2 regions of the Paenibacillus sp. FSL M7-0656 genome follow, and region 2 is predicted to be linked to the other one. Evidence: riboswitches for the same ligand, from Rfam matches in the RefSeq annotation. Region 2 holds a riboswitch; the other holds the start of a gene.

Region 1 (15,393 bases), 2.2 Mb from region 2:
ATTCCCATAGTTGTAGTCGGAGTCATTCTAATTTTGGGTCTGGCTTTCTGGGCGAGATACAAAACGGTTGGACCGGATGAGGCAATGATCGTTACAGGATCATTCCTGGGTAGCAAAAATATCTCCGATGATGATTCTGGACGGAAAATTAAGATTGTTCGTGGTGGCGGTGCATTTATCCTGCCGGTATTCCAGCAATCCGAGTTTATCTCCTTGTTATCCCACAAGCTGGATGTTTCCACACCTGAAGTGTACACGGAGCAAGGGGTTCCGGTTATTGCTGACGGTGTGGCTATTATCAAGGTTGGAGGCGCTGTAGAAGACGTTGCTACGGCAGCTGAGCAATTCATCGGTAAACCTGTAGAAGCGCTGAGAAGCGAAGCACAGGAGGTACTGGAGGGGCATTTGCGGGCCATCCTCGGTACAATGACGGTGGAAGAAGTATACCGGAACCGGGATCGGTTTGCGCAAGAGGTTCAAGGCGTAGCAGCTAGAGATTTGAAAAAAATGGGTCTGCAAATTGTCTCATTTACCATCAAGGATGTTCGTGACAAACAGGGCTACCTGGACGCTCTCGGTAAACCGAGAATTGCGGCAGTGAAGCGTGATGCCGAGATTGCTGAAGCGGAAGCAATGCGTGATGCGCGTATTCAGAAGGCTAATGCGGAAGAACAGGGCCAAAAAGCAGAGTTGCTGCGGGATACCAATATCGCCGAGGCAGCCAAAGAGAAGGAACTGAAAGTAGCCACGTTTAAGCGGGATCAGGATACAGCCAAAGCGGAAGCCGATCAGGCATACCATATCCATGAAGCGCGTGCGAGACAGACCGTGGTGGAAGAAGAAATGAAGGTTGAACTCGTTCGTAAAGAACGTGAGATTGATCTCCAGGAAAAAGAAATCGTCGTACGTGAGAAGCAATACGATGCTGAAGTGAAGAAAAAGGCAGAAGCGGATCGTTATGCGGTAGAGCAAGCTGCCGAAGCGGATAAAGCCAAAAGAATGCGTGAAGCCGATGCTGTACAGTACTCCATCGAAACACATGCCAAAGCAACAGCTGAGCAGAAACGACTTGAAGGTCAGGCCATGGCGGATGCGGAACTTGCCAAAGGTACAGCAGATGCAGAAGTTATTCGTTTGCGTGGTCTTGCAGAAGCAGAAGCAAAAGAAAAACTGGCCGAAGCGTTCCAGAAGTTTGGCGAAGCAGCTGTACTCGATATCATTGTCAAAATGCTGCCTGAACTGGCTGGTAAAATTGCAGAGCCAATTGCATCCATTGATAAACTGACGGTGGTAGATACAGGTAAAGGTGAAGGTGCAGCACGAGTGAGTAACTATGTTACTGAACTTATGGCGACCGCTCCAGAGATGCTCAAAAGTGTATCCGGCATCGATGTAGAGCAGCTGATTAAAGGCCTTACGAAGTCTAAAACACCTGCGCCAGTTGCCATTCAACAGAGCGAGGCTGTTACAACTCCTTCTATAATCGACAAGATTGTGGAAAGAGCTGGGGTTGACGAGTAAGAAGCACTTCGAATCTTGCATGGTTGCTCTATTGACCTTAAGGCGAATTTTTGTTACTTTTTAAGCGAGACGTCCGGCGCGGTTTGCCCGCTCCGGGTGTCTTTTCGTTCGTAACAGGGTGTGACTTAATCACACCTAAGATGGTGTGAAAAAGAGGTGCAAACAATGAGCAGCTTGCATGTAGATAAAGCGCTAAATAATAATGTAATCATTGCACAGCATCCAGAACACGGGGAAGTCGTTGTTATTGGTAAAGGCATTGGCTTTAACCGAAAACCGAGTGATCACATTCCATTGATGGCTGTGGAGAAAATGTTCATTTTGAAAAACCAGCAGGAGCAAGAGCAGTACAAACAGCTTCTTCCACAGGTGGATGAAGCACTGATCGAGATTATTAACGAAGTTATTACGTATATTGCAGAGCGTACGGACGTTCCTCTGAATGAACATATCCATATTGCATTAACCGATCACATTTCTTTCGCGTTAAAACGCAAGGAGCAGGGCATTATCATACAAAATCCATTTTTATATGAAACCCGCGAGATTTATCCTGAAGAATATCGAATGGGAGAATACGCTGTTCGTCTGATCAAAGAGAAAATGGGTGTAGATCTGGGGATGGATGAGATTGGCTTTGTGGCCCTCCATATCTATAGCGCAATGACCAATCAAAATATATCCCAGGTACGTGAACATTCACAATTGATCACTGATTTGGTGAACCTGGTGTCCGATCAACTCGATTATTCGTTTGAAACGGAATCGCTGGATTACTCTCGTTTGCTGACGCATCTTCGTTTTGCCCTTGAGCGTGTTCGCCGTGGAGACAAAGTGGAAGAGCTTCATAAGTTGGATTCCCTGCTCAAGTTGGAGTATCCCGAAATGTACTCGCTTGCATGGAAACTGACCAAAGTAATGGAGAAAAGACTGAAACTGCCGGTTTATCCTGCAGAGGTAGGTTATCTGACCATTCATCTGCAAAGGCTGAATCAGCGGAAGGAAGAAGAGAATAAGTGAGATCATTCCAGTGATGGAATGTGGAATTTATTTTTTGGGTGTAAAGGCTTGCAATAGATTAGAACTGGTGCTACAATGGTTTCCGTAATCAAGCAACTGAATAAACATAAGCGACGTGTTACTGACTCGATCAGGCATGAGTTAATTAAAGTGTGATTGTTCTTTCCTTGTACAGGGTATGCTATACCCCAAGGTTGGCACAGTTTACTTTATTAATTCATGCCTTTTTTTGTGTTCCCTTGCTTGCATCACAACATATAAATTAGACGAAAGGGAGAAACGACGCGATGTTCAAAAAGCTTTTTGGTGTATTGCAAAGAGTAGGTAAAGCTCTCATGTTGCCTGTAGCCATTCTACCTGCGGCAGGTTTGCTGCTCGGAATCGGTAACATGCTGGTTAATCCAGATTTCTTGCAATATGTAACGGCGCTCGACACCCCTTGGGTGAACTCGATCGCAACAATTATGATGAACGCAGGTCAGATCGTATTTGATAATCTGGCATTGCTGTTCGCCGTCGGCGTAGCTGTCGGATTGGCTGGTGGCGAAGGCGTTGCAGGTCTTGCAGCGATCATCGGTTACCTGGTCATGAACGTCACACTGGGTACCGCAGTAGGGGTTACTCCTGCCATGATCGGTGAAGTACCGGGTTATGCCAGCATCTTGGGTATCCCAACATTAAGTACAGGCGTGTTCGGAGGTATAATCATAGGTATTGCCGCCGCGCTGTGTTACAATCGATTTTTCAAAATCGAACTGCCGTCTTACCTCGGTTTCTTTGCAGGTAAACGTTTCGTTCCGATTATCACTTCGGTTGTTTCCCTCTTAATCGGGTTGCTTCTGGTGATTATCTGGCCGCCGATTCAAAATGGATTGAATACTGTATCTCACTTCATGGTAGATACAAGCCCGACATTGTCGGCATTCATCTTCGGAGTTGTGGAACGGTCATTAATTCCGTTTGGTCTTCACCACATTTTCTACTCCCCATTCTGGTTTGAGTTTGGTGAGTATGTGAACAAAGCTGGAGATGTCATCCGTGGTGACCAGCAAATCTTCTTCAATCAATTGCGTGATGGTGTGAACCTCACAGCGGGAACATTCCAAGTTGGTAAATTCCCGTTCATGATGTTTGGTTTGCCAGCAGCGGCACTTGCGATGTACCATGAAGCAAGACCGGAGCACAAAAAGTATGTTGCAGGTATCATGGGTTCAGCTGCGCTAACCTCGTTCCTGACAGGTATCACAGAACCACTTGAATTTTCGTTCCTGTTTGTAGCACCAATCCTGTTTGCAGTACACTGTATCTTTGCAGGTTTGTCTTTCATGACCATGCAAATTCTGGGTGTAAAGATCGGTATGACCTTCTCCGGTGGGTTCATTGACTTCCTGATCTTCGGGATTATTCCAAACCGTACACCTTGGTGGGACGTTATTATTGTCGGATTGGTTCTTGCGGTGATCTATTACTTCGGTTTCCGGTTTATCATTCGCAAATTCAATCTCAAAACACCAGGACGTGAAGATGCAACGCCTGAAACCGAATCTGGCGGAGGCTCTGGTTCAACGGATGACCTGCCACATAACATTCTCGAGGCTTTCGGTGGCAAGGAAAATATCAAACATCTGGACGCTTGTATTACTCGTTTGCGGATTGAAGTTAATGAGAAATCCAATGTGAAAAAAGATCGTTTGAAACAATTGGGTGCATCTGGTGTACTTGAAGTGGGTAATAATGTTCAAGCCATCTTCGGAACACGTTCCGACACGATCAAATCTCAGATGCAGGATATTATTGCAGGACGAACTCCAGCACCAACGCCAGCAGCTGCCAAACCAACTCCTGAAGAGGAGAAGGCACAAGGTGAGCAGGGCGAGCGCATCGTTGCTGAGGATATCGTCATGCCAGTCAATGGTGAATTGCTGGACATTACAAACGTACCTGATCCGGTCTTTGCTGAGAAAATGACAGGTGATGGATTCGCAATTTTGCCACATGATGGTACGATAACTTCTCCTGTGTATGGTAAAGTGTTTAATGTATTTCCAAGCAAACATGCCGTGGGCATCATGTCCGATGGTGGTAAGGAAGTGCTTGTTCATATAGGTGTTAATACGGTGAAGCTGAAAGGTCAAGGCTTTAACGTACTGGTACAGGAAGGTGATCTGGTATCGGCAGGTCAGCCGATTATGGAAGTGGATCTGGAGTATGTCAAAGCAAACGCTCCTTCGATCATTTCACCAGTTATTTTCACTAACCTTCCAGAGGGCTCTACAGTAACTCTGAAGAAGAGTGGAGTGCTGAAAGTTGGCGAACAGCCAATCATTGAGATAAAATAAGAAGTGTTACGACGATGGCAAGCAAGTGTAAATATATGCAATGCCTAAACCAAACTACTGAAAGTGAGATGATTGTAATGCAACAAACATTCAGAATTACAGACGAAGATGGTATCCACGCACGTCCGGCGACAGCCCTGGTTAATACAGCAAACAAATTCAAAGGTGCAGAATCCTTTGCAGAAGCTAACGGTAAAAAAGTAACTTTGAAATCCATCCTGGGTGTTCTTTCCCTCGGATTGGAACAAGGCGACACTATCAGCATCATCGTTGAAGGCGAAGGCGAAGCTGAAGCTCTTCAAGCTTTGACTGACGTTATGGTTAACGAAGGGTTGGGCGAAATTAATGCTTAATGTCTCCGGGATCGCGGCTTCGGCGGGTATTGCTATCGCCAAGGCGTTTATCTTGGAGCATCCTGACTACTCTGTAGAAAAACGCCAAATTAACGACGTTGACGCAGAGATCGCGAAACTCGACTCAGCTCTGGGTAAATCCCAGGCTGAGCTTGAGGCGATCAAAGAGCGTACTTTACAAGAGCTTGGCGAGAAAAAAGCAGAGATTTTTGCTTCGCATTTGCTCATTTTGAATGACCCGGAACTAATTGATCCGGTTAAAGCTAGAATTGCGGATGACATGATCAATGCAGAATTTGCTTTGAACGAAACGGCATCGCAATTTATCTCCATGTTTGAGAACATGAAGAGTGCATACCTGCAGGAACGTGCTGCGGATATGCGTGACGTTACCAAACGTGTGCTAAATCACTTGCTTGGTATCGACTTCATGAGTCCGGCTGAGATCAATGAAGAAGTGATTGTGCTTGCGGAGGATCTAACACCTTCCGACACGGCTCAATTGAATCGCCAATTTGTTAAGGGTTTTGCAACTAACATTGGCGGACGCACTTCTCACTCGGCGATTATGGCTCGCTCTCTTGAGATTCCAGCTGTTGTTGGAACCAAGGACATCTTGGCTCAAGCGAAACAAGGCGATATGATTATTGTTGACGGTCTGGATGGTCACGTACTGGTTAACCCTACTGATGAATTTATTGCTGAATACCGTGCCAAACAGGAACAGTATGATGCACAACGTGCAGAGTGGAGAAAACTTCGTGATGAGCCAACGGTAACGGTGGACAACGTTCATGTTGAACTTGCAGCTAACATTGGTACACCAAATGACGTAACGGGTGTTCTGGAAAACGGCGGCGAGGCTGTAGGCCTGTACCGTACCGAGTTCTTGTACATGGGCAGAGACAAGCTTCCTTCCGAAGACATTCAGTATAATGCTTACAAAGCGGTACTGGAAAAAATGGAAGGCAAACCTGTCGTTGTTCGTACACTCGACATCGGTGGAGACAAAGAGCTTCCATATCTGGATCTGCCAAAAGAAATGAATCCATTCCTCGGCTTCCGCGCAGTTCGTCTGTGTCTGGACCGTCTGGATATCTTCCGTACACAATTGCGTGCATTGCTGCGTGCAAGCGTACATGGAAACCTGCGTGTCATGTTCCCAATGATCGCAACACTCGGTGAATTCCGTGAAGCAAAAGCTGTCTTGCTCGAAGAGAAAGAGAAGCTGGTTGCTGAAGGTATTGCTGTTTCTGACAGCATTCAACTCGGAATCATGGTCGAAATTCCTTCGACTGCAGTTCTGGCGGATCAATTTGCCAAAGAAGTGGATTTCTTCAGTATCGGAACGAACGATCTGATTCAATACACGATGGCTGCTGACCGTATGAACGAACGAGTAGCTTATCTGTATCAACCTTACAACCCAGCCATTTTGCGTTTGGTTAAAATGGTTATCGATGCAGCGCATCGTGAAGGCAAATGGGTTGGCATGTGTGGTGAGATGGCAGGAGACGAAACGGCAATTCCATTGTTGCTTGGTCTTGGATTGGATGAGTTCAGCATGAGCGCAACCTCCATTCTGCCAGCTCGTAGTCAGATCACCAAGCTGTCCCGTGCGGATATGCAGGAACTGGCTGCTAAAGCTCTGGATATGCAAACGGCTGAACAAGTTGTTGAATTGGTTCAAAGCATTAAAGCGTAATTTTGCCGGGGTTTCCTCCGGATTTGAGGTTTTTCTTTTTCCGATAATGAGCTGCATTGATGCAGCGATTTTGCCGGTATCCGCGATTCATTGTGGATATCGGCTTTTTTTGTTATAAACGTTGAGAAATACTCTAACAGGATGATGGTGAGCTGTAAGAGTGACATCAGTAAAAGGGAAGGCAACACAAAAAGCTCTTGTTGATTGGAACATCAGCAAGAGCTTTCGTGATAACAATGATTTGATTAACTGCAAGCGCAGTTAAGTACAGGTTTGCGGGCAGCGGTGGTCTCATCGAGTCGAGTAACCGGTGTGCCGTAAGGTGCGTTCAGGACCAATTCAGGTGTCTCTTCCGCTTCTTTGGCAATCCGTATCATCGTATCAATGAACCCATCCAGCGTTTCTTTGCTTTCGGTTTCTGTCGGTTCGATCATGATGCATTCCTCCACGTTGAGCGGGAAGTACACCGTAGGCGGGTGATATCCAAAATCAAGCAATCGCTTGGCAACGTCAAGTGTGCGCACACCATATTGCTTCAAACCCCGACCAGACATGACGAATTCATGTTTGCATACACCCGGATATGGAATCTCGTAGTAAGGTGCGAGACGGGTCATCATATAGTTAGCATTGAGTACCGCACATTCAGATACACGGCGCAATCCTTCCGGTCCATAGGTACGAATGTAGGCATAGGCACGTACCAATATACCGAAGTTACCGTAGTGGGCTTTCACTCGGCCAATGGATTGATCGCCTTCACGATCGAATGCATACATACCGTCATCATTTTTGATAACCATGGGCTTAGGCAGGAACGGAACCAGACGGTTCTTCACGCCAACTGGTCCGGCGCCAGGTCCACCACCGCCATGAGGCGTACTCATCGTTTTGTGCAAGTTCAGATGCACCACATCAAAGCCCATATCACCCGGACGGGTAATACCCATAATGGCATTCGAGTTGGCTCCATCGTAGTACAACAAGCCACCAGCCTGATGTACGATGGATGCAATCTCCTGAATGTCTTTCTCGAACAAACCAATTGTATTCGGGTTGGTCAGCATCAAGGCTGCTGTATCCGAACCAACGGCTGCACGGAGTGCATCCAGATCGACCAGTCCGTCTGCGCGGGATGGAATCGTCACAGTTTCAAATCCTGCAACGGTTGCACTTGCCGGGTTGGTACCATGCGAAGAATCGGGCACGATGACTTTGGTACGTTGTTCGCCACGACCTTCGTGGTAGGCACGAATCATCATAAGTCCAGTCCATTCTCCATGGGCACCAGCTGCTGGTTGCAAGGTCACAGCGTCCATACCTGTCAGACCTGCAAGGTCGGTTTGCAACGTATACAACAGTTCAAGTGCACCTTGAATGCTGGATTCATGCTGGTACGGATGGATTTTGGCGAATCCATTATAACGGGCAACATCCTCATTAATCTTTGGATTGTATTTCATCGTACAAGAGCCCAGTGGATAGAATCCGTTATCTACGCCGAAGTTGCGGCGGGACAGAGCGGTATAGTGTCGAATAACATCTACCTCAAACACTTCCGGCAGCGCTGCTGCTTCCGAACGGAGCATTTCCCGGGGAATCAACGTATCGGCAGACTGGCGAGGAACGTCACATTCTGGCAAGGAATAAGCGACACGCCCAGGGCTGCTGAGTTCAAAAATCAATGATTGTTCCGGAGCAGGAGATAAGGTCTGTGCGTTGAATTTTTCTAACACAGATTGAGCCGAAGTGGAGACAGCTGTACTCGCATCCGATTGTCCGTCTACCGATGTTGTCGTTGTCGTCGTCGTTTCCTGAGTCACAGCGATCCCTCCAATGCTCGTGCGAATTCGTCAATCTCTTCCTTAGTGCGCCGTTCGGTAACAGCAATCAGCATATGTCCGGCAAGCTCCGGATAATCACGTCCGAGTTCGTAACCACCAATAAAGCCGGCATCCAGCAGTTTCAGTTGAAGTGCATCCACATCGGTTCCTTCAGGAAGCTTAATCACAAATTCATTAAATGTTGGTGCATTAAAAGTAAGGCTAACTCCAGGAATCGCAGTTAATGTATTGAGGGTGTAATGACTCTTTTGCAAATTCAGATCCGCGACATCGATCATACCCTGTTTACCCATGATGGACATGTACACAGATGCGCTGAGTGCAAGCAAAGCTTGGTTGGAACAGATGTTGGATGTCGCCTTTTCGCGGCGGATATGCTGTTCACGTGCTTGCAGTGTGAGTACAAAACCACGTTTGCCGTCGCGATCCGTGGTCTGGCCTACAATTCGGCCAGGAATTCGGCGCATATGAGGCTGGGATACGGCGAAATATCCGCATGTTGGGCCGCCGAGTGAAGCGGCGATACCGAGGGGCTGCGCATCGCCAACAACGATGTCGGCACCCAGCTTGCCTGGGGCTTCCAGCAGACCCAGCGATAGCGGGTTGGCACTTACAACGAGCAGGCCCTTGTGCGCATGCACGAGGTCGGCAGCCTGCTTCACATTTTCCACGGCACCAAAGAAGTTCGGACTCTGGATCATGACAGCAGCGGTATCGTCTGATATGGCGGTTTGCAGGGCATCCCAGTCAGTGAGGCCATCCTTATAGCCAATCTCGACAATCTCCAGACGGAGTCCGTGCGCATATGCCTGCAATACCTGACGGGCTTCCGGATGAACGGTACGGGATACGATGAGCTGTTTGCGACGAGTTGCCGCTGCGGCCAGATTACCGGCTTCCGCAAAAGCTGTTGCACCGTCATACATACTGGCATTGGCTACAGCCATACCGGTTAATTCACAGATGTAGGATTGAAATTCGAAAATGGCCTGTAGTTCACCTTGGCTGATCTCAGGCTGATAAGGTGTGTAGGCAGTGTAAAACTCGGAACGGGAAATGACATGATTGATGACGGAAGGAACATGATGATCATATATGCCAGCGCCGAGGAAGCTGGCGTGTGTTTCGAAATTGGCGTTGGCGCCAGCTTGTTTGGACATGTGACGTGTCAGCGCATATTCATCAAGTTTGGAGGATACGGGCAGCTCGCCCTGATAACGAATCTCTTTTGGAATGTCCTGAAACAGATCCTCCAGCGTATCCACACCGATGGTTGCGAGCATGGCGCTCTGATCTTGTTCAGTCATGGGAATGTAACGGTGCTTGCTCATGCTTGATCAGCTCCTTGAGTAGGTGTCTTCGACGTACGTGTCCGTTTATGAAAAGGGGTCTTCACGACCTCGGCTTTTAGTTTCTTGCCGCGGATCTCAATCTCAAGCGGGGTTCTCAGCGCAGCGTATTTGCTGTCGATGAGGGCAAGCCCCAGATTACGCTTCAATGTAGGTGATTGCGTGCCTGTTGTCACTTCACCAATCTGTACGCCTTCGGCGTAAATCGGATAGTGGGGGCGGGGAATACCGCGCTCCAACACTTCGATGCCGACCAGTTTGCGGGCGGGCCCGTCAGTTTTTTGCTGTAACAAGGCTTCGTGTCCGATAAAAGGTCCGGCATTCAGCTTCACAAACATGCCAACACCAGCCTCAAGCGGAGAGATAGTTGCCGACAATTCCTGTCCATACAGAGGGAGCTTTGCTTCAAAGCGCAGTGTATCCCGAGCACCGAGGCCTGTCGGTACAAGTCCGTGACCTTCACCGGCTTGCATTAACCCATTCCAGACCACAGCGGCTTGATCTGCAGGAACATATAGCTCAAAGCCATCTTCACCGGTATAACCGGTACGGGACAACAGTAATTTTACTCCACATACTTCAGCATCCTGCACAAAACGAAACGGTTCAATCGAGCTTACATCCGTATCTGTAACTTTCCCGATAATGTCTACAGCCAGTGGACCTTGCAAGGCGAGTAGCGCCGTCTGCTCCGAATCATTGGTCATGCTTACGCCGGGGATCAAGTGCTCTTGCAGCCACGCCCAATCCTTGTCGATGTTGGAGGCGTTAACCACAAGCATATAATGCTGATCTTCCAGCTTATACACGAGCAGATCATCCACCACACCGCCATCTGGATAACACATCAGGGTGTACTGGGCTTGACCGGGAACCAGCGTGGTCACATCATTAGTCATCATTTGTTGCAAAAAAACTTCAGCCTGCTCACCCTGTACAGTGAATTCGCCCATATGGGATACATCAAACAGTCCAGCACGCTCGCGTACCGCTTCATGTTCTTTCTGGATTCCGCTAAATTGTACGGGAAGCTCCCAGCCTCCAAAATCAATGCACCGTACGCCTTCATATTGCTGATATAGTGGGAAGAGTGGTGTTCTAAGCAAATCAGACATCAAATCACCTCGTCATGGGCCGTCAGCCGGCCGGATATACAATCGTGGATCAATGAACCAGGGTATTTTTAAATTTTCAGCTAGATATTTTCATCACATAAGTATGGTAAGGCAGCTATGGCAGCGCCATTCTACATCCTGTTTTTCGTTTTTTGGGAAAAAGGAAAAGGACAGGCCAAAGAATCGGCATGCCAAGTAGCACGCTGTATTCTAAGGCTCTGTCCCTTGTACCTGAGAGTTACCCCGCTGCGTTGTGCAGCAGGTTTCCCCTTGGGTGATCATAACGCCCGCACAGGGCGAATAGATGCTCTCCAGAGTTGCGTCCCGTAAAAGTCCTTTTGCCTGAGAGATTCACCTCCGCTTATCGGTGGTTTACTCCTTCGGCGTTACCTCATGTACATCCCGAATCGGGTGTCACGGGTAATCTCTCCCTTTACATTCATCCGCGGGTATAACATAGTCCAATAAACATATTTACTCCTTTCATTAAAACGTGAATCCACTACCGATGTCAAGAACGATATCATAGATAATGATTTAAAACCGAATATTTATTTTATTTTTTAAGTTATTGTTCGTATATTTAAAAAGACTACGCTTACTATTCTAATATTCACCAGTATATGAAGAAAGAGTGTAATCCGGTTACAGGATTTAGAGGTGTTCAGCAAATAAATTGTGAGGTATCTTGACATTTGATTCAAAAATATCATACGCTATGTTCTGGGAAAAAGGTTAAGGTCAAAGAACGCATGTACTCATTAATGAAAAGCGAGGCGGATATCGATGAGCGAATTGAAAAGTGATTTCCTGTACAGTGAAGAGCACGAATGGGTGCAAACCGTAGGGGAGGATACTGTACGTATTGGCATTACCGAGTTCGCGCAGCATCAGCTGGGTGACATTGTGTTTGTGGAATTGCCTGACCTTGAAACCAATGTAAAAGCAGAGGACAGCATTGGAACGATCGAATCGGTCAAAACGGTGTCGGACTTGTTCTCTCCCGTCACTGGTTCAATCATTGCGGTGAATGATTCGTTGCAGGACTCCCCTGAACTTGTGAACAGCTCTCCTTACGAGGAAGGCTGGATGATTGAGATCCGTGTTGAGGGAGATCTGACAGCAGCATTGTCTACATTGATGAATGCAGACGCGTATCGGAAACATACGGAAGCCCACTAAAACGAAAAACCTTAAGAAAGCCTTCTTCTAAATGCTTTCTTAAGGTTTTTCTCGTCGATATTTTCTGATTGTTGAATTTTGAACCTGGAGATTTATAGCTCTTGGATAAAAAGGAGGTTTTATGTACGGATGATATCGTTATCAAAATTTCTTGGAGCATGCAGAACTAAGGTTACGTTATGGTTTCAAATGTCTTAGTTACCCTTATCCAAACTTGTGTCCAACTAGTTTGGTAATACTTATTCCTTCTAAGAATATTGAACCTCGTTACAAGACAGCGAACAAGATAATAGTAAAAAAGGTATACAAATTGATGTACTTTAGACTTTAAAGTTTTCGTATTAAAGAAATCTAATTATATACATATAGGTTATTCATCCTAAATTATTGAAAATAAGTTGAAATTAATTAAATGTTGAAATATAATGGTTTTTGTTGGAGAATATTAAGTTGAGTTAATTTTTTATATTATATTATATTATATTTGGAGGTACATATTAAATGAAAAACATGTTAAAGAAAGTCGTAATAGCTTCAATGCTAGCAACAGCCGCCTATCCATTATTTCCTGTTAACACAAATCTAGCTTCAGCTAATAGTGATTATATTGGTGATGTTTCCCAACCAAAGTATAAAACCATTGCAACCTATTACATGGATGCAAATACGGTAAAAGATTTGGCAGCGAATATGAAGAGGTTTTCAAGTAATTCTGCAATCTTAGTTGAAACAATCGCTCCAATGATAGCTTCAAGGGTATCTCCTGTATTGGGGGGGTATGTTAGTGCAATTTCTCTAGCTACAGCACTGAGTGTCAACTCTCTACTTTCAGACGAAGTGATTTTTGCAGCGAGTCGTAATTTGAGAGTGAAAGTTGAGATACAGGATCTTCCTTATCATACTTCATACTCTGTGAGAACTATTTTTACTGCAGTCTATCATTAAATTTAATGATTTTATTAGACACAAAGGAATGAGTATAGTTATAGCCCTGTCATCAAGTAGACAATAAAAAAGAAAAAATTAATTAAACGGCGGCTTTTTTCTGGAATTTAACCAGGGAGAGGTCGCCTATTTTATCTTGGACACCTTCCTTGTTGCAAAACGAAATATATTCCGTAATCTGGCTCGTTGTTTTCTCTAGATTCAGAGGCTTATCTATATACAGTTTTTCCTTCCTTTAAGTGTGAGAAAAAGAACGAAACAAGGATTGTCAAAGCAGTTCTCACGTTGGGAATGGCTCCGCGTCAGCGTCTTCTCTTTAAGCGACTTGGTTTAGTCTTGTGTTGTATAATAAATCCACTAGTTCGTATGGAGCAAGGGTGTTCCACATTGCAGTTTCTTCAACGTGTCAGTCATAGGTTTTAGTTCATTTCCCTCGGAGAGTTCCCATGCCACAATTTCGTTGTTTATACAGATCTATCTCAAACGAAAGATAACATAGCAAACTCATGACTAATTCGGACCTATGTGATATCCGTCACGTGCTTTGCCCAGGAGAGCGCGACCTTCCCGATTTAAGACATCACGGAACGAGTCAAGGAATGAATCTGAAATTATCTGAATAAGCGGCGCGCCTTCTTGTAATAGGCCACGAAGTCTCTTTTCCTAAAGCGGTTCGGATATGTTTGTAGCCGAATTAAGGATAAGCCGGTAAATGCTTAACATGTGTGCTTTCAGGTCTGCATCCCGGTCTGCTCGTTTCTCTCTGAGGGCCAAGTTTCTTCCAATTGTAATAACCTGCACGTGAAATTTCAACAATCCTACATAGCCAAACCACCAAAGAACCCACGTGCTTATTTCTTGATTAAACTGACACCGGGCTTTAAAATTCAGCTTCCCTCCCCGTGCAAGTCTGAGCTTTTTTTAGATATTATACCTGCGTTTTAAATAGACGTTTTCTTCTACGCTACTAAAATTCTTCTTCGTCCGACTTTCACGCTAATCCTTAAAACTTTCTCCGATTTGGCTTTTACGAAACGATGTGATGATCCAACTCTCATTTAATCCCAATCTTATTCTTCCTCGCCCAGACGATCCGCTTCTTTTATCGTCGTTCTTCGCTGGCTTTAAAAAATACCCTCTGGTTTCCAGTGTTGAGTTGATTGTAACATGACTTGTTTTTTCACTGTCTACCATGAGGGTATAATACCATATGTGCAATCAGGTTCATTCTTTTAGTTCTAACCTAGTAAACGGTATTAAGTGATATTGAGACAGCGTTGACATATGCACGATTTTCGGCGCTGCTCTGCCGGAATACGGTCAAACACACCCTCGGGGAAAGTAGCCCGGTTACACCAGCATTCCGAATGAGGATGTCCTGCGGCATAGGAACAGCGATTAGCTTCCCCGCATAATGGGCAGACAAGAACATCGATATGGATGTGCTCTTGATCGTCTTGTACTGCAGACATTCAGTTCTTCCCTCCCTGTGCAATAGCTACGAGCTGAAGTTAAACATACTGGTACCAGTATAACAGAAATGTGCCGGTGATTATGGATTTCACTCTGTATATATGACTTCCAGTTCACCACATCTGTTTCTCCCATCGGCTATTCTTCAGGCGGTAATTCGATCTGTAGGCCTTCCACATGTTTGCGTCCCATCAATTTACGTTTCTTACGATTTTCCTTTGTTTCCAGCACAATGTCCAAATCATAATCGTCACCTGGATAAAGCTCATTGGCAGATATATGCAGGGTCAGGCGTTTCTTATGGATTTTTATTTTGCGTCCACGTAACATGACCCCGATATTTCCACGGCTATCCTCGACATCACAGACGATGCCCGACTGATTAAGATAGGCCACATACACCCGATCTCCTTTGCGAAAAGTTTTGGCAGGAGCAGGAGAATCCGACTCTCTGGTTGTTGTCTTTTTGTTGAGACGGATTGGATCCTTTGACTGTTTCGACTGGTTCTTTCTGGATAACTCTGCTGGGCTGACTGATTCTGTACCA
Region 2 (15,393 bases):
GCAAAAAGAAAAAGAGCTCATGATCGCCTCGTTATCCCATGATCTGAAAACACCGTTGATGTCCATTAGTGCCTATACGGAAGTACTTAACGGTGATCGTCAACTGAAACGCCTTGAAAGGCAGGAATATCAGGATGTGCTGCTCGGAAATGTGGAGCGGATGAAACAGATGATTAGTGAACTTGAGATGTATACGGCGTTGGGTTCCAGTGAATCGGAGATGGCCATGGTTAAGGTGGAAGGTGAAGAGTTTTTTGATATGCTGCTTGGGAGCTATGAGGGACTTGCCGAGCGTGGTCAGATTGACGTGAAGATGGATGTCCGCACAGATCAACTGTACCGAGTTCATCCCGAACAACTGATGCGCCTGACAGATAATCTGATAAATAATGCACTACGCCACACAAGGACGAACGGTGTAATGGGACTAGGGGTTATTGCTTCAGATTGGGAGCTTCCTGAATGGATTATTCCTTCGCTTAGAGCTGAATTGGATAACTACAGGGCGGGAGCAACATTGATCTTAGTACAAAACGAAGGTCCTGCTATTCCTGAGGAACAGCTCATTCGTATCTTCGAACCCTATGTTCAACACCAGAATCAGGAGGAGAAGACATATGCAGGTGGTTCGGGATTGGGATTGAGTATAGCCAAACGGGTTGCAATAAAGCACGGAGGGGATATGCGCATGTGGTCATACGAAGGATATGGAACGCTGGCAGCATGCCGATTGCCTGAACATGGAGAATGTAAATGCAGAGAGGGTGGATAAGATGATGAAAAAAGGATGGATGATGCTGGGTACTGCTGTGTTGGCAGGCGCCCTGCTTGGAGGTTGCGCGGAGAAGGATATGCTGGCTATGTCAGGAGATGAGATGATTGAGAAGGTTGTCTCAGCAGAAACAGAACCCGCCTCGTATTATGCGGAAGGTGTGATGAAGATATGGGCGGATGACAAGCTGACTAACACGATGCAAATAAAGGAATGGGTAGATGGTGAAACCGGACGAAAGCGCACGGAAACATCAGAGAATGGCAATGTCAGTTACGCAGTTAATGATGGAAAGAAGATCATCATATATGAAAAAGAAACAGGGGCAGCATATTCCATGGATGCATCATCCGTGTCACAACAACCTAATCAAACCCAGAAGCAAATATTGCTCGATCAACTAGAGCGGTTACGTACTACGCATGATGTGAATATGATGGGACAGGAGAAACTTCATGGACAGGACGTCATTCATATTGAATTGACACCAAAAGAAGAAGGCGCATTCTCCATATCTTCAGAGTATTGGGTAGATCCCAAAACGTGGATGATTGTCAAAGTAAACAGCGCGTATGGGGATGGAAAATCAGAAATGGTCTATGATCCGATTCAGTATGACCCTGAATTCACAAAGGATACTTTCGTGATTGATATCCCTAAGGAGGTCGATGTGAAGGACTTGAACGATATGATGCAGAATTCCGAAGTGACCCTAGATGAAGCGGAAAAAGCGTTGGAACAGCCGTTCCTACAGGACATGAGTGGAGAATTCGAACTATCACGGATCGAAATGTCTACATCGCGCGGTGAGCTGAGCAGAGATGAAGTAACCTTGTATTATGTAAGTAACGACAAGGTAGAAGTCAGCCTGACGGTATTCAAGATGCCGGAAGAAAATGTGGACGATACACTAATACCGGATGAAGCCGAGATTAAGGTTCGTAACACCGAGGGTTCATATATGAAGAGCATTCGGAACATATCATGGAGTGAGAATGACTTACGGTACTCCATCATGGGTGAAAACGAAGGATGGACAAAGGCAAAGCTGCAAGCTTGGGCGGAAGAACTGACCCTTCCCAATCCGTCTAGATGAGCTAAAGAATAATAATAAGGTTGCCGCAGAAACGAAGCGGCAGCTTTTTTTGTATATTCTCCTTTTGGTGTGGTGGATATCTATTCGATCTCCTTTCAGTCCATTCCAAAAAGGCAAGAGGGCAACTTCACGTTTACAGTTCAATATGCATATTTATAGGAGACAATCTTGATTTGGTGATGGAGGCAGGAGAAGGGGGCATCGCAGGATGGCTGTTTTATCAACAGGGCCAATTGAAAATAATATAGTGGTGGGAAGCGGCGAGCGTCCTACACAGAGAATTACAGTGAAATTAGACAATCGGAGTCTCACTAGTTTCTCTACCGTTCTGGTTCAAGGCTATTATTTGAATGGCGTTCGCACACTATACGTTGAGGAATTGTTTAATGTTTTGCCTAACCAGGTTATAACAAAAGACTATTATGCAGATTTGGATGCATTTGAGTTTATATTTACCACAGGTGATGATGCGGAGGATGAAGTTCAGATTTCCGTATGGGGGAAAAACGAGAACGGTCAACTGGTAACGGCACATCGTTTGGTGTCTGAGGAATTGTTAGGAGCGAACCCCGGTCTAGTCGGGGTAACGGGTGCGACTGGAGCTACAGGGACAGCAGGGGTTGCGGGAACAACTGGTCCTACAGGGGCTACAGGTGTTACAGGACTGACAGGAGTTACTGGTCCTCCTGGAGGAACTACGGGATCGACGGGAGAGACCGGTGTCACTGGGACCACGGGGGAGACAGGATCTACCGGAGTGACAGGAGTCACGGGCGCTACTGGAAGTACGGGGACCACAGGAGAGACAGGGCTTACCGGAGTGACGGGTGTTACTGGGAGTACAGGAATAACAGGAACGACTGGAGTCACCGGGAGCACAGGGGAGACAGGGTCTACTGGAGCCACAGGTGTCACCGGTAGTACGGGAATAACAGGAACGACTGGGGTCACTGGGGATACAGGTGCGACAGGACTGACGGGGACGACCGGAGTCACTGGTGTTACAGGCGCAACAGGCGTAACGGGGACGACCGGAGATACTGGTGTTACAGGTGCGACAGGCGTAACGGGTGCCACCGGAGTTACTGGAGATACGGGAGTGACAGGCGTAACGGGGACGACCGGAGATACTGGTGTTACAGGTGCAACCGGATTGACGGGAGCAACAGGAGTCACTGGAGATACAGGCGCTACGGGAGTTATTGGAGATACGGGTGTGACAGGACTGACGGGAGCGACTGGAGTTACTGGGGATACAGGTGCAACAGGAGTTACGGGAACGACTGGAGTTACTGGAGATACGGGCGCGACAGGCGTGACAGGAGCAACCGGAATTACTGGAGATACAGGTGCGACAGGTGTCACGGGATCCACTGGAGTCACTGGCGTTACAGGTGCAACAGGCGTGACGGGAACGACTGGAGTCGCTGGAGATACAGGTTCGACAGGCGTGACGGGAACGACTGGAATTACTGGAGATACAGGCGCGACAGGTGTGACGGGATCCACCGGAGCTACTGGTGCTACAGGGGTAACAGGCGCTACGGGAGTTACTGGCGATACAGGTGCGATAGGCGTCACAGGCGCTACGGGAGTTACTGGCGTTACAGGTGCAACAGGCGTGACGGGAACGACTGGAGTCGCTGGAGATACAGGTTCGACAGGTGTGACGGGATCCACTGGAATTACTGGAGTTACTGGTGACACAGGTACAACAGGAGTAACGGGAGCGACTGGAGTTACTGGGGATACAGGTGCAACAGGTATAACGGGATCCACCGGATCCACTGGTGATACGGGTGCGACAGGCGTGACGGGAACGACGGGAGTCACTGGTGTTACAGGAGCGACAGGAGTGACGGGATCCACCGGAATCACTGGAGATACAGGCGCGACAGGCGTGACGGGAACGACGGGAGCCACTGGTGTTACAGGAGCAACAGGACTGACGGGAACGACGGGATCCACTGGTGTTACAGGCGCAACAGGCGTAACGGGAACGACCGGAGCCACTGGGGTTACAGGTGCGACAGGCGTAACGGGGACGACCGGAGTTACTGGGGCTACAGGTGCGACCGGATCAACTGCAGCTTCGGCTCCGGCAGACTCTTCCTTGTTTGCTGATAGCCAGACCGCAGCGTTGGGTCTTTCATTAGTAGCTGAAACGACGATTCAGACACTTAATGTACCTGTAGTGGCAGGTCAACGCGTGAAAATAGACAACAGTACACAAGTAGCAGTAGTAGTAGGTTCTAACTGGACTATCGCATATAACATTAATCTGAGACGTAACGGAGTTCTAATTAATCAATTGCAACTCTCAAGGAGCGGTAATGCTGCGGGAACGTTAAGGTTTCTTTCCTCCAACACTTACGTGGATACTGCCCCTGCTACAACGACTAACGCATACACGATAAGCATCCAATTTACAACCACTACAAGCGTCACTAGTGCCTCAGCGGAAGTGAGAAATATTAATGCTATTCGCTTCAGTTAAAATAGACATCGAACTTATGATAATTACACGTTACTTTTGTTGACATATATGATGTTGTACATTACTCTATGGGTATGCTTGATCATGATCAAAAACTTAGAAATGTACCAATTCGAATCGAATTAAGATAATACAGCGGATGATAACGAGCGGGAGAGACCTGGGTTAGCCGAGCAATATGGCTAGTGTTCAGGCACCGAAGGAGCAAGCTGCTGCGCACCCGGCGCAGTGGTTAATCTCTCAGGTAAATGTACCATCGTTGGACGCAACTCTGGAGAGTGCGCGAACTGCGCCACCCAAGGGGTATATGATCAGTCAGCCCGGTGAACTTGTCTGTAATCGCAGGCAGTGCACCCTTGTCGTGAGACACTGCTGATCGTGAAACTCTCAGGTATCGAGGACAGAGAGAGGGCCTAAGGCCTTCTTCTGTCCTTTTTTGATGTCATCATATCTAAATAAGGGACATTGTGGATGAAACTCCTGGATCGAAATGACGAATACATTTTACAAATATGAATCATGATTAATAATGGAGGTTTACAAGTGCGATTTAAAGATGTTTTCTCAATTATTGGTCCGTCGATGACGGGGCCTTCAAGTTCACATACAGCTGGAGCGGCAAGGTTAGGGAGAATTGCTCGACAGTGGCTAGGATGTACGCCAGATCGTGCCCGGCTGACACTGTACGGTTCATTTGCAGATACGTATCAGGGGCACGGAACAGATCTGGCACTGATCGGCGGTCTGCTGGATTATGTCACAGACGATCCGCGTATCCCGGATGCAGAGCAATACGCAGAGGAAGCGGGCATGGAGGTTGAGTTTTATACAAGTGGCCTGCCTGCTCCTCATCCAAATACGGTCAAAATTGAGTTGTGGCATGGAGAACGTGCCTGCTCCTTAATCGGTGCATCCATTGGTGGTGGAAGCGTATCGGTGCATTCGATGAATGATTTTCGTGTTCAGATTAGTGGTGAGTTTCCAACACTCGTTCTGCGACATGCGGACAAAGCAGGGGTGCTTGCATCGGTAACGTCCACGATCAGTTCATCCGGGGTTAACATCGGGTATATGCAGGTGGACCGGAAAGCCCGTGATGGCGAGGCACTTACCGCGATGGAAATGGATGGTTTGCCTAATCCCGATATGCTCAAGCGTCTAAGGGAGCTGGACCATGTGCTAGACATTCGTGTTATTGATTTGAAGAGAGGAGTTGATTCGGATGCGATTTAAACATTTACACGAACTGAATACGATCTGTACAGCGGAATCCAAAACCATTGCTCAGCTAATGATTGAGGAGCAAGTTCAGGAGACCAATACACCGGAAGCGGATGTTGTGAAGCAGATGTCTGAATATTATCAGGTGATGAAGGAAGCGGTACGCAAAGGGTTAACGGAAGATACGACATCACGCAGTGGATTAACAGGTGGAGACGGCAAAAAAATGGCTGAGTACATTCGCAAGGGCGAGACTTGCTCGGGAGATGCTTCCGCACTTGCCATGGCGTATGCCCTGTGTGTATCTGAAGTGAATGCCTCCATGGGTCGGATCGTGGCAACACCAACAGCCGGTTCCTGCGGCATCATCCCCGGTGTGTTTATTAGCTCACAGGAGCGATTTGGCTGGACGGACGAACATTTGGTGAACGGGTTGTTCTGTGCGGGAGCGATTGGTTATGTTATTGCCAACAATTCATTTATCTCCGGGGCCGAAGGTGGCTGCCAGGCGGAAGTGGGTTCCGCGATCGGCATGGCTGCGGGTGCCATGGTTGAACTGCGTGGAGGTACACCGGAACAGGTCGTTCATGCCGTTGGTTTGGCGTTAAAAAATACACTGGGCCTTATCTGCGATCCGGTCGCAGGCCTTGTTGAAATCCCGTGCATCGTCCGTAATGGACTGGGTGCAGTTACGGCGCTGGCTGCGGCTGACATGGCCCTGGCCGGAGTGCGTAGTGCCATTCCGTCAGATGAAGTCATCGATGTCATGCTGGAAGTAGGCAGTGCGATGCCGAGCCGCCATCGGGAGACAGCCCAAGGCGGGTTGGCCCAGACGCCAACAGGCCGCAAAATGATGCAAAAGCTGGCTAAACCAAAGGCAAAGCGTGCCGAGCCTGAGCAGGAGTCGAAACCAGCGGATTCTGACACAACTACAAGTGGGGCGGACAATGCTCAAGTGGACAAGGGTACTCAGGTTTAAGCTGAACCGGGACCACCGATATATAAATCAGTGACATTATGATGTATAACGGCGAATACAAAATTACAAAACAAGCGTCCGCGAACCCGAATCCGGGTTATGCAGGACGCTTGTTTTATGCTGCCAGATGAAGCGAAGTTAGGATACTTATATTTGACTTCAGATGAATGTGTATTATGACTCTAGTTCTGGCTCACAGCCGTACTCAGTACGGCATATCCATACGCGGGCAGTTCAATGGCGAGTATGCCATCTTCCTTGGCAGTACGATGGTTTCCGCCGAATAACTCGGTCCATTCCTCGTCACCAGCCTCCAGCTCGACAATAGCCGTCTCTTCTGATCGATTGAACAGAACCAGAATGCGTTCCTCCTCATTTTGTCGCTCAAATACCAGTTGGCTGCCATCGGGACGAGCCTGCAAGAAACGAACGGTGCCTTCTGCACGCAGGGCAGGATGAGCATGACGCAGGGAGATCAGTTTCTGATAAAAGTTAAACAGCTCTCGGTCCTGCTTTGCTTCATCCCATTCCATGCATTTACGGCAGCCCGGATCATGTTCGCCGTCCATGCCAATCTCGTCTCCGTAATAGATGCACGGAGCACCCATATAACTGAACTGGAATAACGCAGCCAGCTTCATCTTGCGCTGGTCGCCTTCACACAGTGTGAGCAGCCGCGGGGTATCGTGGCTGTCCAGCAAGTTGAACGCCACTTCGCTGGCCTGAAGCGGATAACGGGATAACTGTCGCCCGATGGAGTTTGCGAACTGTTCGGCGTGCATCGTATTTTTCACAAAGAAAGCATTCACGGCATCGGTAAACGGATAGTTCATGGACGCATCGAACTGGTCACCTTGCAGCCAGGAGGAAGACTCGTTCCATACTTCGCCCAGAATATAGGCATCCGGATTAGCCGCTTTGACTACACGGCGGAAATCACGCCAGAATGCATCGTCCACTTCGTCTGCCACATCCAGCCGCCATCCGTCCGCACCCACTTCCTTGATCCAGTACTCGGCAACCTCCAGCAGATAGGCCTTAACCTCAGCATTCTCCGTATTCAGCTTTGGCATATGCGCTTCGAATCCGAATGTCTCATACGTTGGAATGCCGTCCTTCACGTCCAGCGGGTATTCATGTACATGGAACCAGTCCTTGTATTTGGATTGTTCTCCGTTCTTCTGCACATCAACAAACGGAGCAAATGTCTTCCCGGAATGGTTGAACACGGCATCCAGCAGTACGCGAATTCCACGTGCGTGGCACAGCTCGACCAATCGTTTCACGGTATCTGCGTCACCAAAGTGCCGGTCTACCTGCAGGTAGTCTTCGGTATCGTATTTGTGATTGGTAGTGGCTTCGAAGATGGGTGTGAAGTAGATCGCATTAATGCCAAGATCGCTGATGTAATCCAGATGGTCGATCACGCCCTGAAGGTCACCGCCGAAGAAATTGAAAGGTGTCGGCTCACCACCCCACGGCTCTACCTTTTCCGGACTAATATCCGGGTTGCCGTTGGCGAATCGTTCAGGGAAAATCTGATAGAACACTGCATCCTTAACCCATGCAGGGGGTGTGAATACAGCTCCAGCATGAATATAAGGGAACTGGAACATACGACCCGGATCGTCTGGTTCTTTTTCCTGGAAGTCCGTCTCGGTCATCCAGATCTGTTCGTCTCCGTTTTTGAGCAGAAAAGAGTACTTCAGTCGGTGGTAGGGAGGTTTCACCTCACCCTCGAAGTAATCGAACATGGAGTCAGAGGTGAACTTTGTTAAGGGAACCAGCGCTTTGGTTGCATCCCACGCATATTTATCCCCGGTCAGGGCATGTACCTCGGTCAGATCATTCTTTTTGGCACGCAGGCGCAGATGGATTGTATCTTGGTCATAGGCATAGGCCCAGTTTCGTTTCGGTTGATGATAAATAGCTTCCAGCAACATAATGATTTCCTCCCGTCAGGTGTAGCACTGATATGTACTTGGTAGACTTGATTAATATGACATTCCCCACGTTAATGGATAAGCTATAATTAGCATGTATGGTAACGTAAAGGACTTCAACATTTGCTCAACAAGACATGAATCCATATGATATAGACAGCTTTTATCATGATGATGCTCAGATATATCATTAACCCATTGGGGGCAGAAAGGAAACGAATATTCGGATGAAAACCAAACTGTTATATATTGAAGATGATACGGAAATTGCGACTTGGGTCAGAGCCGATCTGGAGGAGCGCGGTTATGAGGTGGTATGGCTCGGCAGTGGTGAAGGTGCAGCGGAGGCTGCTGTCGGTTGTTCACTCATTATTCTTGATGTCATGCTGCCTGGGCTGGATGGATTTACGGTGGGCCAGCGACTGAAAAAAGAACATCCCGCCGTGCCCATTGTCATGCTCTCGGCCAGAACGTCCATTGACGATAAGTTGCACGGTCTTGATTTTGCCGATGACTATGTGACCAAACCATTTCACCCCGATGAACTGGCTGCCCGGATTGAAGTACAACTGCGTAAGGCAGGAACAGCGGTCTCATCGGATACAGCCCTGAAGCTGGATCATCTCTCCATCTATGAGAAGGACAACCGGATCGTCAATGAGGAGACGGGAGATGAGATTATTTTATCGGGAAAACAGTTCCACATCTTCGCCTACCTGCTACGACATATGGGCATGATTCGAACCAAAGAGCAGATCTATGAAGCCGTCTGGAACGAGCCCTATCTGGATGGGGACAAAACTTTAATGGTACATATTCGACATCTACGCGAAAAGCTGGAGCTTGATCCGGCCAATCCTGTAGTTATTCAGACGGTCCGTGGTGTGGGATATCGTGTGAAGAAGCCATGAATAAAAAACAATCCGGGCGGCGCAAGCTTCGCTTTGGGCGGTCCTTGATGTCCAGATACATCCTCCTGATCTTGGCGGCTGTATTATTTGTGCCCGTTGTACTTCCGATCATATCCGTTATATATATTGTTGTAGTGAATAACACGGACACGAATATGAACCGCGCCGCGCCTTACGGTGATGTTACTAAGATCAGTAACCTCTGGTCACATGAAGCGAAGAACCTGGATGGTGCTTCGGATGAAGAGATTAAGGCCCGGTTGGAGCAATTACATGGCTCGTATCCCAAATCTTCCATGTATCGTGTGAGTGTGAGCGGTGAGACCCTCTTTATTCTTGGGGGTGAAGATGTAACGCTTCTGAAATCCACGTCGCCGGACGGGAGGACAGACACGACATTGAGATGGTCACTGGATTCCGGGCAAACGACAGAGACTTATATTCCAGCCTTATGGAATGTAAACAATACGGTGCAATTCATGAAAGTAGCTTCCTTTCGCGATCCACTGACCGTAGTTGCATATATTGGAGGAGCTGAGCAGGACAAAGGACAGGGATTCATGATCATTGAAGTGCCACGGTCACTTCTGCAAATGAATCAGAGTAACTGGCCGATGGAACTCTTGTATCTTGGTATCGTAATGACCCTCATCTTTCTGATCTTTATCATTATGTCGATTCTCTTCTTCGCACGCATTCGCAAACGACTTATTCGGTTGCAGACGGCCATGATGACCACAGGCAAGGAAGGTCTCCCGCTTCCGGTAGATATCCGCCGGACAGACGAGATTGGTCAACTGGAAGAATCCTTCAATCAGATGGTGCATCAACTGTCCGACAGCCGCCACCGTGAACGCGAGGAAGAACAATTGCGCAAACGTCTCATTGCAGGGCTTTCCCACGATCTGCGTACCCCGCTAACGGTGATTCGTGGACATATGCATGCTTTGCACAAGGAAGAGCTGAGCGAGCAAGGTGACCGTTCATTACATCGCATGGAAGCAAAGATGGAGGACCTCGGTGGGCTCATTGACAACATGTTATCCTACAATTTGCTCACAAGTGGGAAATATACACTGAAGCTGGAAGAGAAAGATATACTGCGGATCGTCAGGGAAACGGCGGCCGCCTGGTACCCGGTCTGGGAGAAAGAGCAATTCGATATTGATATTGACCTGCCAGAGGAACCGTTGATTTGGCATATGGATGAACAGGGCATGCGCCGTATTCTTGATAATTTGTTCCAAAACGTGATCCGTCATGCCGCCAACGGGAAATATATTGGTATATCTACTCAGGAGATTCAGGGTGAGACGGCCATCGTTATTCAGGATCGGGGTCCGGGAATGCAACCGAATTCCGACACAAAAGGCACAGGTCTAGGCTTATCCATTGTAGACCTGTTGATTCGTGAGATGGGTCTGCGCAAGCGGGTAGACAGTTCCGATACGGGTGTCCAGACATATATCTACAGTGGTAAGGGAAACAGGGAAACAATAAACCGCTGAATTAGCTTTTTTAAACTAAACTTAAACTAGAGACTACTTTGGCTTTAACCTTGGAAGGTTACGATAGTTCCGAGGTGATCATACAGTGAGTGAAAATATTATTCAAACGGCGAATTTATGGAAAACATACCGGGACCGTGCAGCGGTCCGTGAACTTGATCTGCATATTAAAAAGGGAGATATCTATGGCTTCCTCGGTCCCAACGGTGCCGGCAAAACAACAACGATTCGCATGCTTCTCGGCTTGATTAAACCAACCAAAGGCGTGATCCGTGTCTTCGACAAGGACATCCGCAAGGATCGCATGGATATTTTGCGCCGTGTGGGTTCCTTGGTCGAATATCCGTCCTATTACGGACATCTGAACGCAGTAGAGAATCTGGAAACTTTGCGCCGCATCATCAATGTACCAAAATCAAGAATTGCTGAAGTGCTGTCCATTGTAGATCTGACCAAGGATGCCAAACGTTCAGTGAAGGGGTATTCCCTTGGGATGAAGCAACGTCTGGGTATTGCCAGCGCTTTGCTGGGTGAACCAGAGCTGCTGATTCTGGACGAACCAACGAATGGGCTTGATCCGGCCGGTATTCAGGAGATTCGGGAACTGATCAAACGCATGCCGCTGGAACATGGCATTACCGTTCTGGTTTCCAGCCACTTGCTGAGTGAAGTCGAACAGATGGCAAGTCGTGTTGGTATTATCCGTGAAGGCAAGATGGTGCTTCAGGATACTATCGCAAGTCTGCATAGTCAGACGGGTAGCTCTATCCGGTTAACGGTTTCCGAGCCGGAAGAGGCTATGAAGCTGGCGAGAGAACAGGGACAATTTGGTCAGCAACAAGGTGCTGCATTAACGTTCCCTTATATGGATAACAGTTCAGTGGCACTGCTTGTACGCCGATTAATTGAGCAGGATCATGATGTGTATCGTGTAGAGGAACAGCGTCAGTCGCTGGAAGATCTGTTCATGCGGGTCATTGGCGAGGGGGCTTCCATATGACCGGGCGAGCATTATCGTCAGACTGGCTCAAGATTCGGGGGAAAGGGATCTGGTTTCTTGTCTTTCTGGCCCCTCTTGGATTGACAGCAATGCAGGCGCTTAATTTTGGCTTACGGCTAGACTATCTGAAAGAGCAATATGCAGATAACCTGTGGGGCGGATTGCTCGGCAATGTGGTTGTCTTTGTGCCCTTGTCTCTGATGCTGGGAGCAACCATTCTCAGCTCCATGATCGCTAATGTTGAGCATGAACAGGGATCTTGGAAACAGTTGCTCGCGATGCCCATTCCCAGATCAGCCGTGTATTTAGCCAAGTTCCTGCTTGCTTGTGTGCTACTGGTGATCTCCTGCCTGCTCTTAACCGCAGGCATTGTAGGTCTGGGTCTGATCCTCGGATTCCATGCCAGCGAAATACCTTGGACACATGCAATCAAGCTGGGGCTATTGCCTTTGGCTGGTGCACTTCCGGTGTTGTCACTGGAGTTGTGGCTCACGATGGTTAACAAAAATCAGGCGCTTCCCGTCACCCTGGGCATCTTTCTCGCGATAACGGGTATGTTCTCACTCAGTATCTCACCGAGCTTTCCGCTCGCATGGGCACAGATGGCCTGGAATGGGCCTAATCCATACCTGTATGCAGGCATGGGGGCAGGTCTAGGGTTATTAATCCTGTTGCTGGGTATGGTGCATTTTAGCCGGAAGGATGTGGCCTGATATGAGCTTTGCGACAACGTACTTCCGAATTTTGTCCGCTGAACGATTGAAAATGAGCAAATCGCCCATATGGCTCCTGATTCTGCTGAGTCCACTCATTGCGCTGCTCATCGGGCTGTTGTCCACGCCATCGGGAAATTGGCAGGTATTGATGACCACGATGGTTTTCCTGCACGGATTGTTATTGTTACCGATGCTGACTGGCGTGTTTACGTCCTTTGTCTGCCGTTTTGAACATGCAGGTGGAGGGTGGAAGCAGATGCTGGTTTTACCGCTCACACGTTCAGGTGTATATGCAGGTAAACTGACGATTGTACTCATGCTTCTGGCGGGTACACAAGTATTATTGCTGATGTCCATTCTGCTGGCAGGCATGTTTCACGGCATTACGATGCCAGTACCTTGGGGATTCTTGGTAGGCAAAATGCTGCTTGGCTTGCTGGCCTGTGTACCCCTGGCTGCCCTGCAGATGTTCGTTTCATTGGTGTGGAGCAGCTTTGCCGCACCGCTCGCACTGAATTTTGCACTGACCATACCGAATATTCTCATTGTAAACTCGGCGACATATGGGCCGTATTATCCATGGGCACAACCGATGATTCTGATGACACCCGTGGACGGCACAGGTTTCGGAGCCTACAATGTTCCACTGGTCACAATGCTGGCGGTTGTTGGAGGCAGTGCTGTTATTTTCATTGGAATCGGCATGATGTATTTTGCAAAAAAAGAAATCTGAATAATCCGTTACACCCTTGGTTATCGTAGATCAAAATCCTCTTTAAGCAAAACATGCAAACTCCATTGTATGTAGGCTTCAGGAGGATTTTTTCTAATGTCTGACCCACCCATCATGAATGGTTAGCTCGCTAACGAACCTGAGGAGTCTTAATCATGGATTTGAAGTGATCTCAGCAATCTAAGGAACCTGAGACATGTTATATCCAATGAAACAACCGTTGGAAGCGTATATGACAGGAGATTATGGGGATTAACGTGTCTGATGTTCCTTAAAATATAAAAAGAGCACATGGACGCTAAATAAGATGTCCTGGGTTCTTTAGAAAATCGTTTAGCCATCCGCCAGAATCAGCTGACGTGGAATTGAACTTCAAGCTTGTTAGAGGCTTAATTTGATCTTTGTATAAAATGTCTGCCTTTGCAGGCACCTCCTAAGTAAATCAAAATTCCAAGTATTACCTCACACATCACGTGAATTGAATCATAGATTACAAGCAAAATGAGACGAGAATCTGGTAAAATAAAAAAAGCTGTTTCTAGGCAGGCTTACATGGTTATTCGAGGGTAGGCCCATTTTTGTAAGGGATAATTAATCCCTGCTGTTAGATGAAGATATTGGCTGAGAAAAGAGGGGTAAGCCTTGGATATTAATAAAACGGAAACCCTGAAGCGCATTATTTCTGAGGGAAGTTCTTACCAATCACTGTTTTTTAACCATCCGGATGCCATTTATGTAATGGACATCCATGGAAACTATATTGATGCTAATCCCTCGGTAGAGCGGATATCTGGGTATACACTGGATGACTTGATTCGTATGAATCAGAGGGAGATCTGTCCTCCGGACAGTGAAAATTCACGTAAACAATACATTAAAGAGGTACTGGCTGGACGTTCAGTCAGTAATCCCATTACTTTTTATCATAAAGATGGATCCCTGAAACAGGCAGAGGTAACGTATGTGCCTATAACGGAGGAAAAAGAAGTTGTAGGAATCTATGGCATTGCCAAAGATGTTACCGATATCCTGGAAGTGCAACGTGAGCTTAAGGAGGCACAGGAGAAATATCAGGTGCTGGCTGACCATGCACAAGATCTGATTACAACTTGTGCTACGGATGGCGAGTTGTTATACGTTTCCCCTTCCGTGTACACCTTACTGGGTTATAAGCCGGAGGAAGTCATAGGAAATTCCTTCAAGGATTATTGTTATTCGGGAGATTATCCAGACCCTATGGATCTTTCCAAGATCGGCAATGGCTGCAAGATGCGTGTGTTGCACAAGAAGGGACATTATATCTGGATGGAGACATTGGCGAAACCTGTGGCTGGAGAGTCTGGAAAGAGTGTCCAGATTGTAAGCATCAGCAGGGATATTACCCAACATAAGGATGCGGACCGACGTCTTCGAGAAAGTCGTCAGCGATACAGATCGTTGTTCGAACATAACCCGGCAGCTGTGTATTCATTGAATCTGGAAGGTAAATACAGTGCAGTAAACAGCAAACTGGTGCAAATGTTGGATATTCCACGCAATAAGCTTATTGGCCAATCTTTTTTATCCAATCTGGATAAATGCGAAGTGCAACATGGCAAACATTATTTTGACATGGTGAAGCAAGGCGAACCGCAATATTATGAGACCCGAGTTGTCAATTCAAGTGGTCGGAAGATTGAAGTATCTGTTACGAATGTGCCCATTATTGTGGATAAGGAAATGGTGGGCGTTTATGGGATCGTGTCCGATATTACCGAGCGCAAGGAATACACGGAACGGATTCAGGAGCTCAGCAAGCAACATGAGCTGATTCTCAACACGGTTACGGAAGGAATATTTGGTTTGGATGCGGATGGAATCACCATGTTTATGAATCCAGCAGCAGCTTCAATGTTCGGTTATGAGGCGAAAGAATTCATTGGCAAAAACTCACATCCCATCATCCATCACACCCGTGCAGACGGAAGTCATTTGCCACAAGAAGAATGCCCGATCCACATGACCGTGTTGGATGGAC

Evidence for each region. A riboswitch is a leader RNA that binds a small molecule or an ion and turns the genes downstream of it on or off. The one in region 2 is predicted to bind glycine.
Region 1: it holds a riboswitch for glycine, as region 2 does, so the genes downstream of both, gcvT (glycine cleavage system aminomethyltransferase GcvT) here and sdaAB (L-serine ammonia-lyase, iron-sulfur-dependent subunit beta) in region 2, are expected to answer to the same signal.

What each region holds. Positions count from the first base shown of each region.
Region 1 covers NZ_JBBOOT010000001.1:5,840,299-5,855,691, forward strand. Annotated here, with positions in the region: gene MHI01_RS25765 (flotillin family protein) at 1-1,521, shown strand, start outside; gene glcT (glucose PTS transporter transcription antiterminator GlcT) at 1,687-2,541, shown strand; gene ptsG (glucose-specific PTS transporter subunit IIBC) at 2,829-4,880, shown strand; gene MHI01_RS25780 (HPr family phosphocarrier protein) at 4,958-5,233, shown strand; gene ptsP (phosphoenolpyruvate--protein phosphotransferase) at 5,226-6,938, shown strand; gene gcvPB (aminomethyl-transferring glycine dehydrogenase subunit GcvPB) at 7,184-8,674, opposite strand; gene gcvPA (aminomethyl-transferring glycine dehydrogenase subunit GcvPA) at 8,758-10,113, opposite strand; gene gcvT (glycine cleavage system aminomethyltransferase GcvT) at 10,110-11,246, opposite strand; glycine riboswitch at 11,463-11,563, opposite strand; glycine riboswitch at 11,567-11,689, opposite strand; gene gcvH (glycine cleavage system protein GcvH) at 12,033-12,428, shown strand; gene MHI01_RS25810 (hypothetical protein) at 12,930-13,373, shown strand; gene MHI01_RS25815 (cysteine-rich CWC family protein) at 14,630-14,845, opposite strand; gene MHI01_RS25820 (endonuclease MutS2) at 14,985-15,393, opposite strand, start outside.
Region 2 covers NZ_JBBOOT010000001.1:3,664,906-3,680,298, reverse strand. Annotated here, with positions in the region: gene MHI01_RS16195 (sensor histidine kinase) at 1-772, shown strand, start outside; gene MHI01_RS16190 (LolA family protein) at 708-1,868, shown strand; gene MHI01_RS16185 (collagen-like triple helix repeat-containing protein) at 2,077-4,365, shown strand; glycine riboswitch at 4,506-4,630, shown strand; glycine riboswitch at 4,635-4,771, shown strand; gene sdaAB (L-serine ammonia-lyase, iron-sulfur-dependent subunit beta) at 4,909-5,598, shown strand; gene sdaAA (L-serine ammonia-lyase, iron-sulfur-dependent, subunit alpha) at 5,588-6,565, shown strand; gene MHI01_RS16170 (alpha-glycosidase) at 6,748-8,508, opposite strand; gene MHI01_RS16165 (response regulator transcription factor) at 8,736-9,419, shown strand; gene MHI01_RS16160 (HAMP domain-containing sensor histidine kinase) at 9,416-10,927, shown strand; gene MHI01_RS16155 (ABC transporter ATP-binding protein) at 11,013-11,927, shown strand; gene MHI01_RS16150 (ABC transporter permease) at 11,924-12,640, shown strand; gene MHI01_RS16145 (ABC transporter permease) at 12,642-13,376, shown strand; gene MHI01_RS16140 (PAS domain-containing hybrid sensor histidine kinase/response regulator) at 14,019-15,393, shown strand, end outside.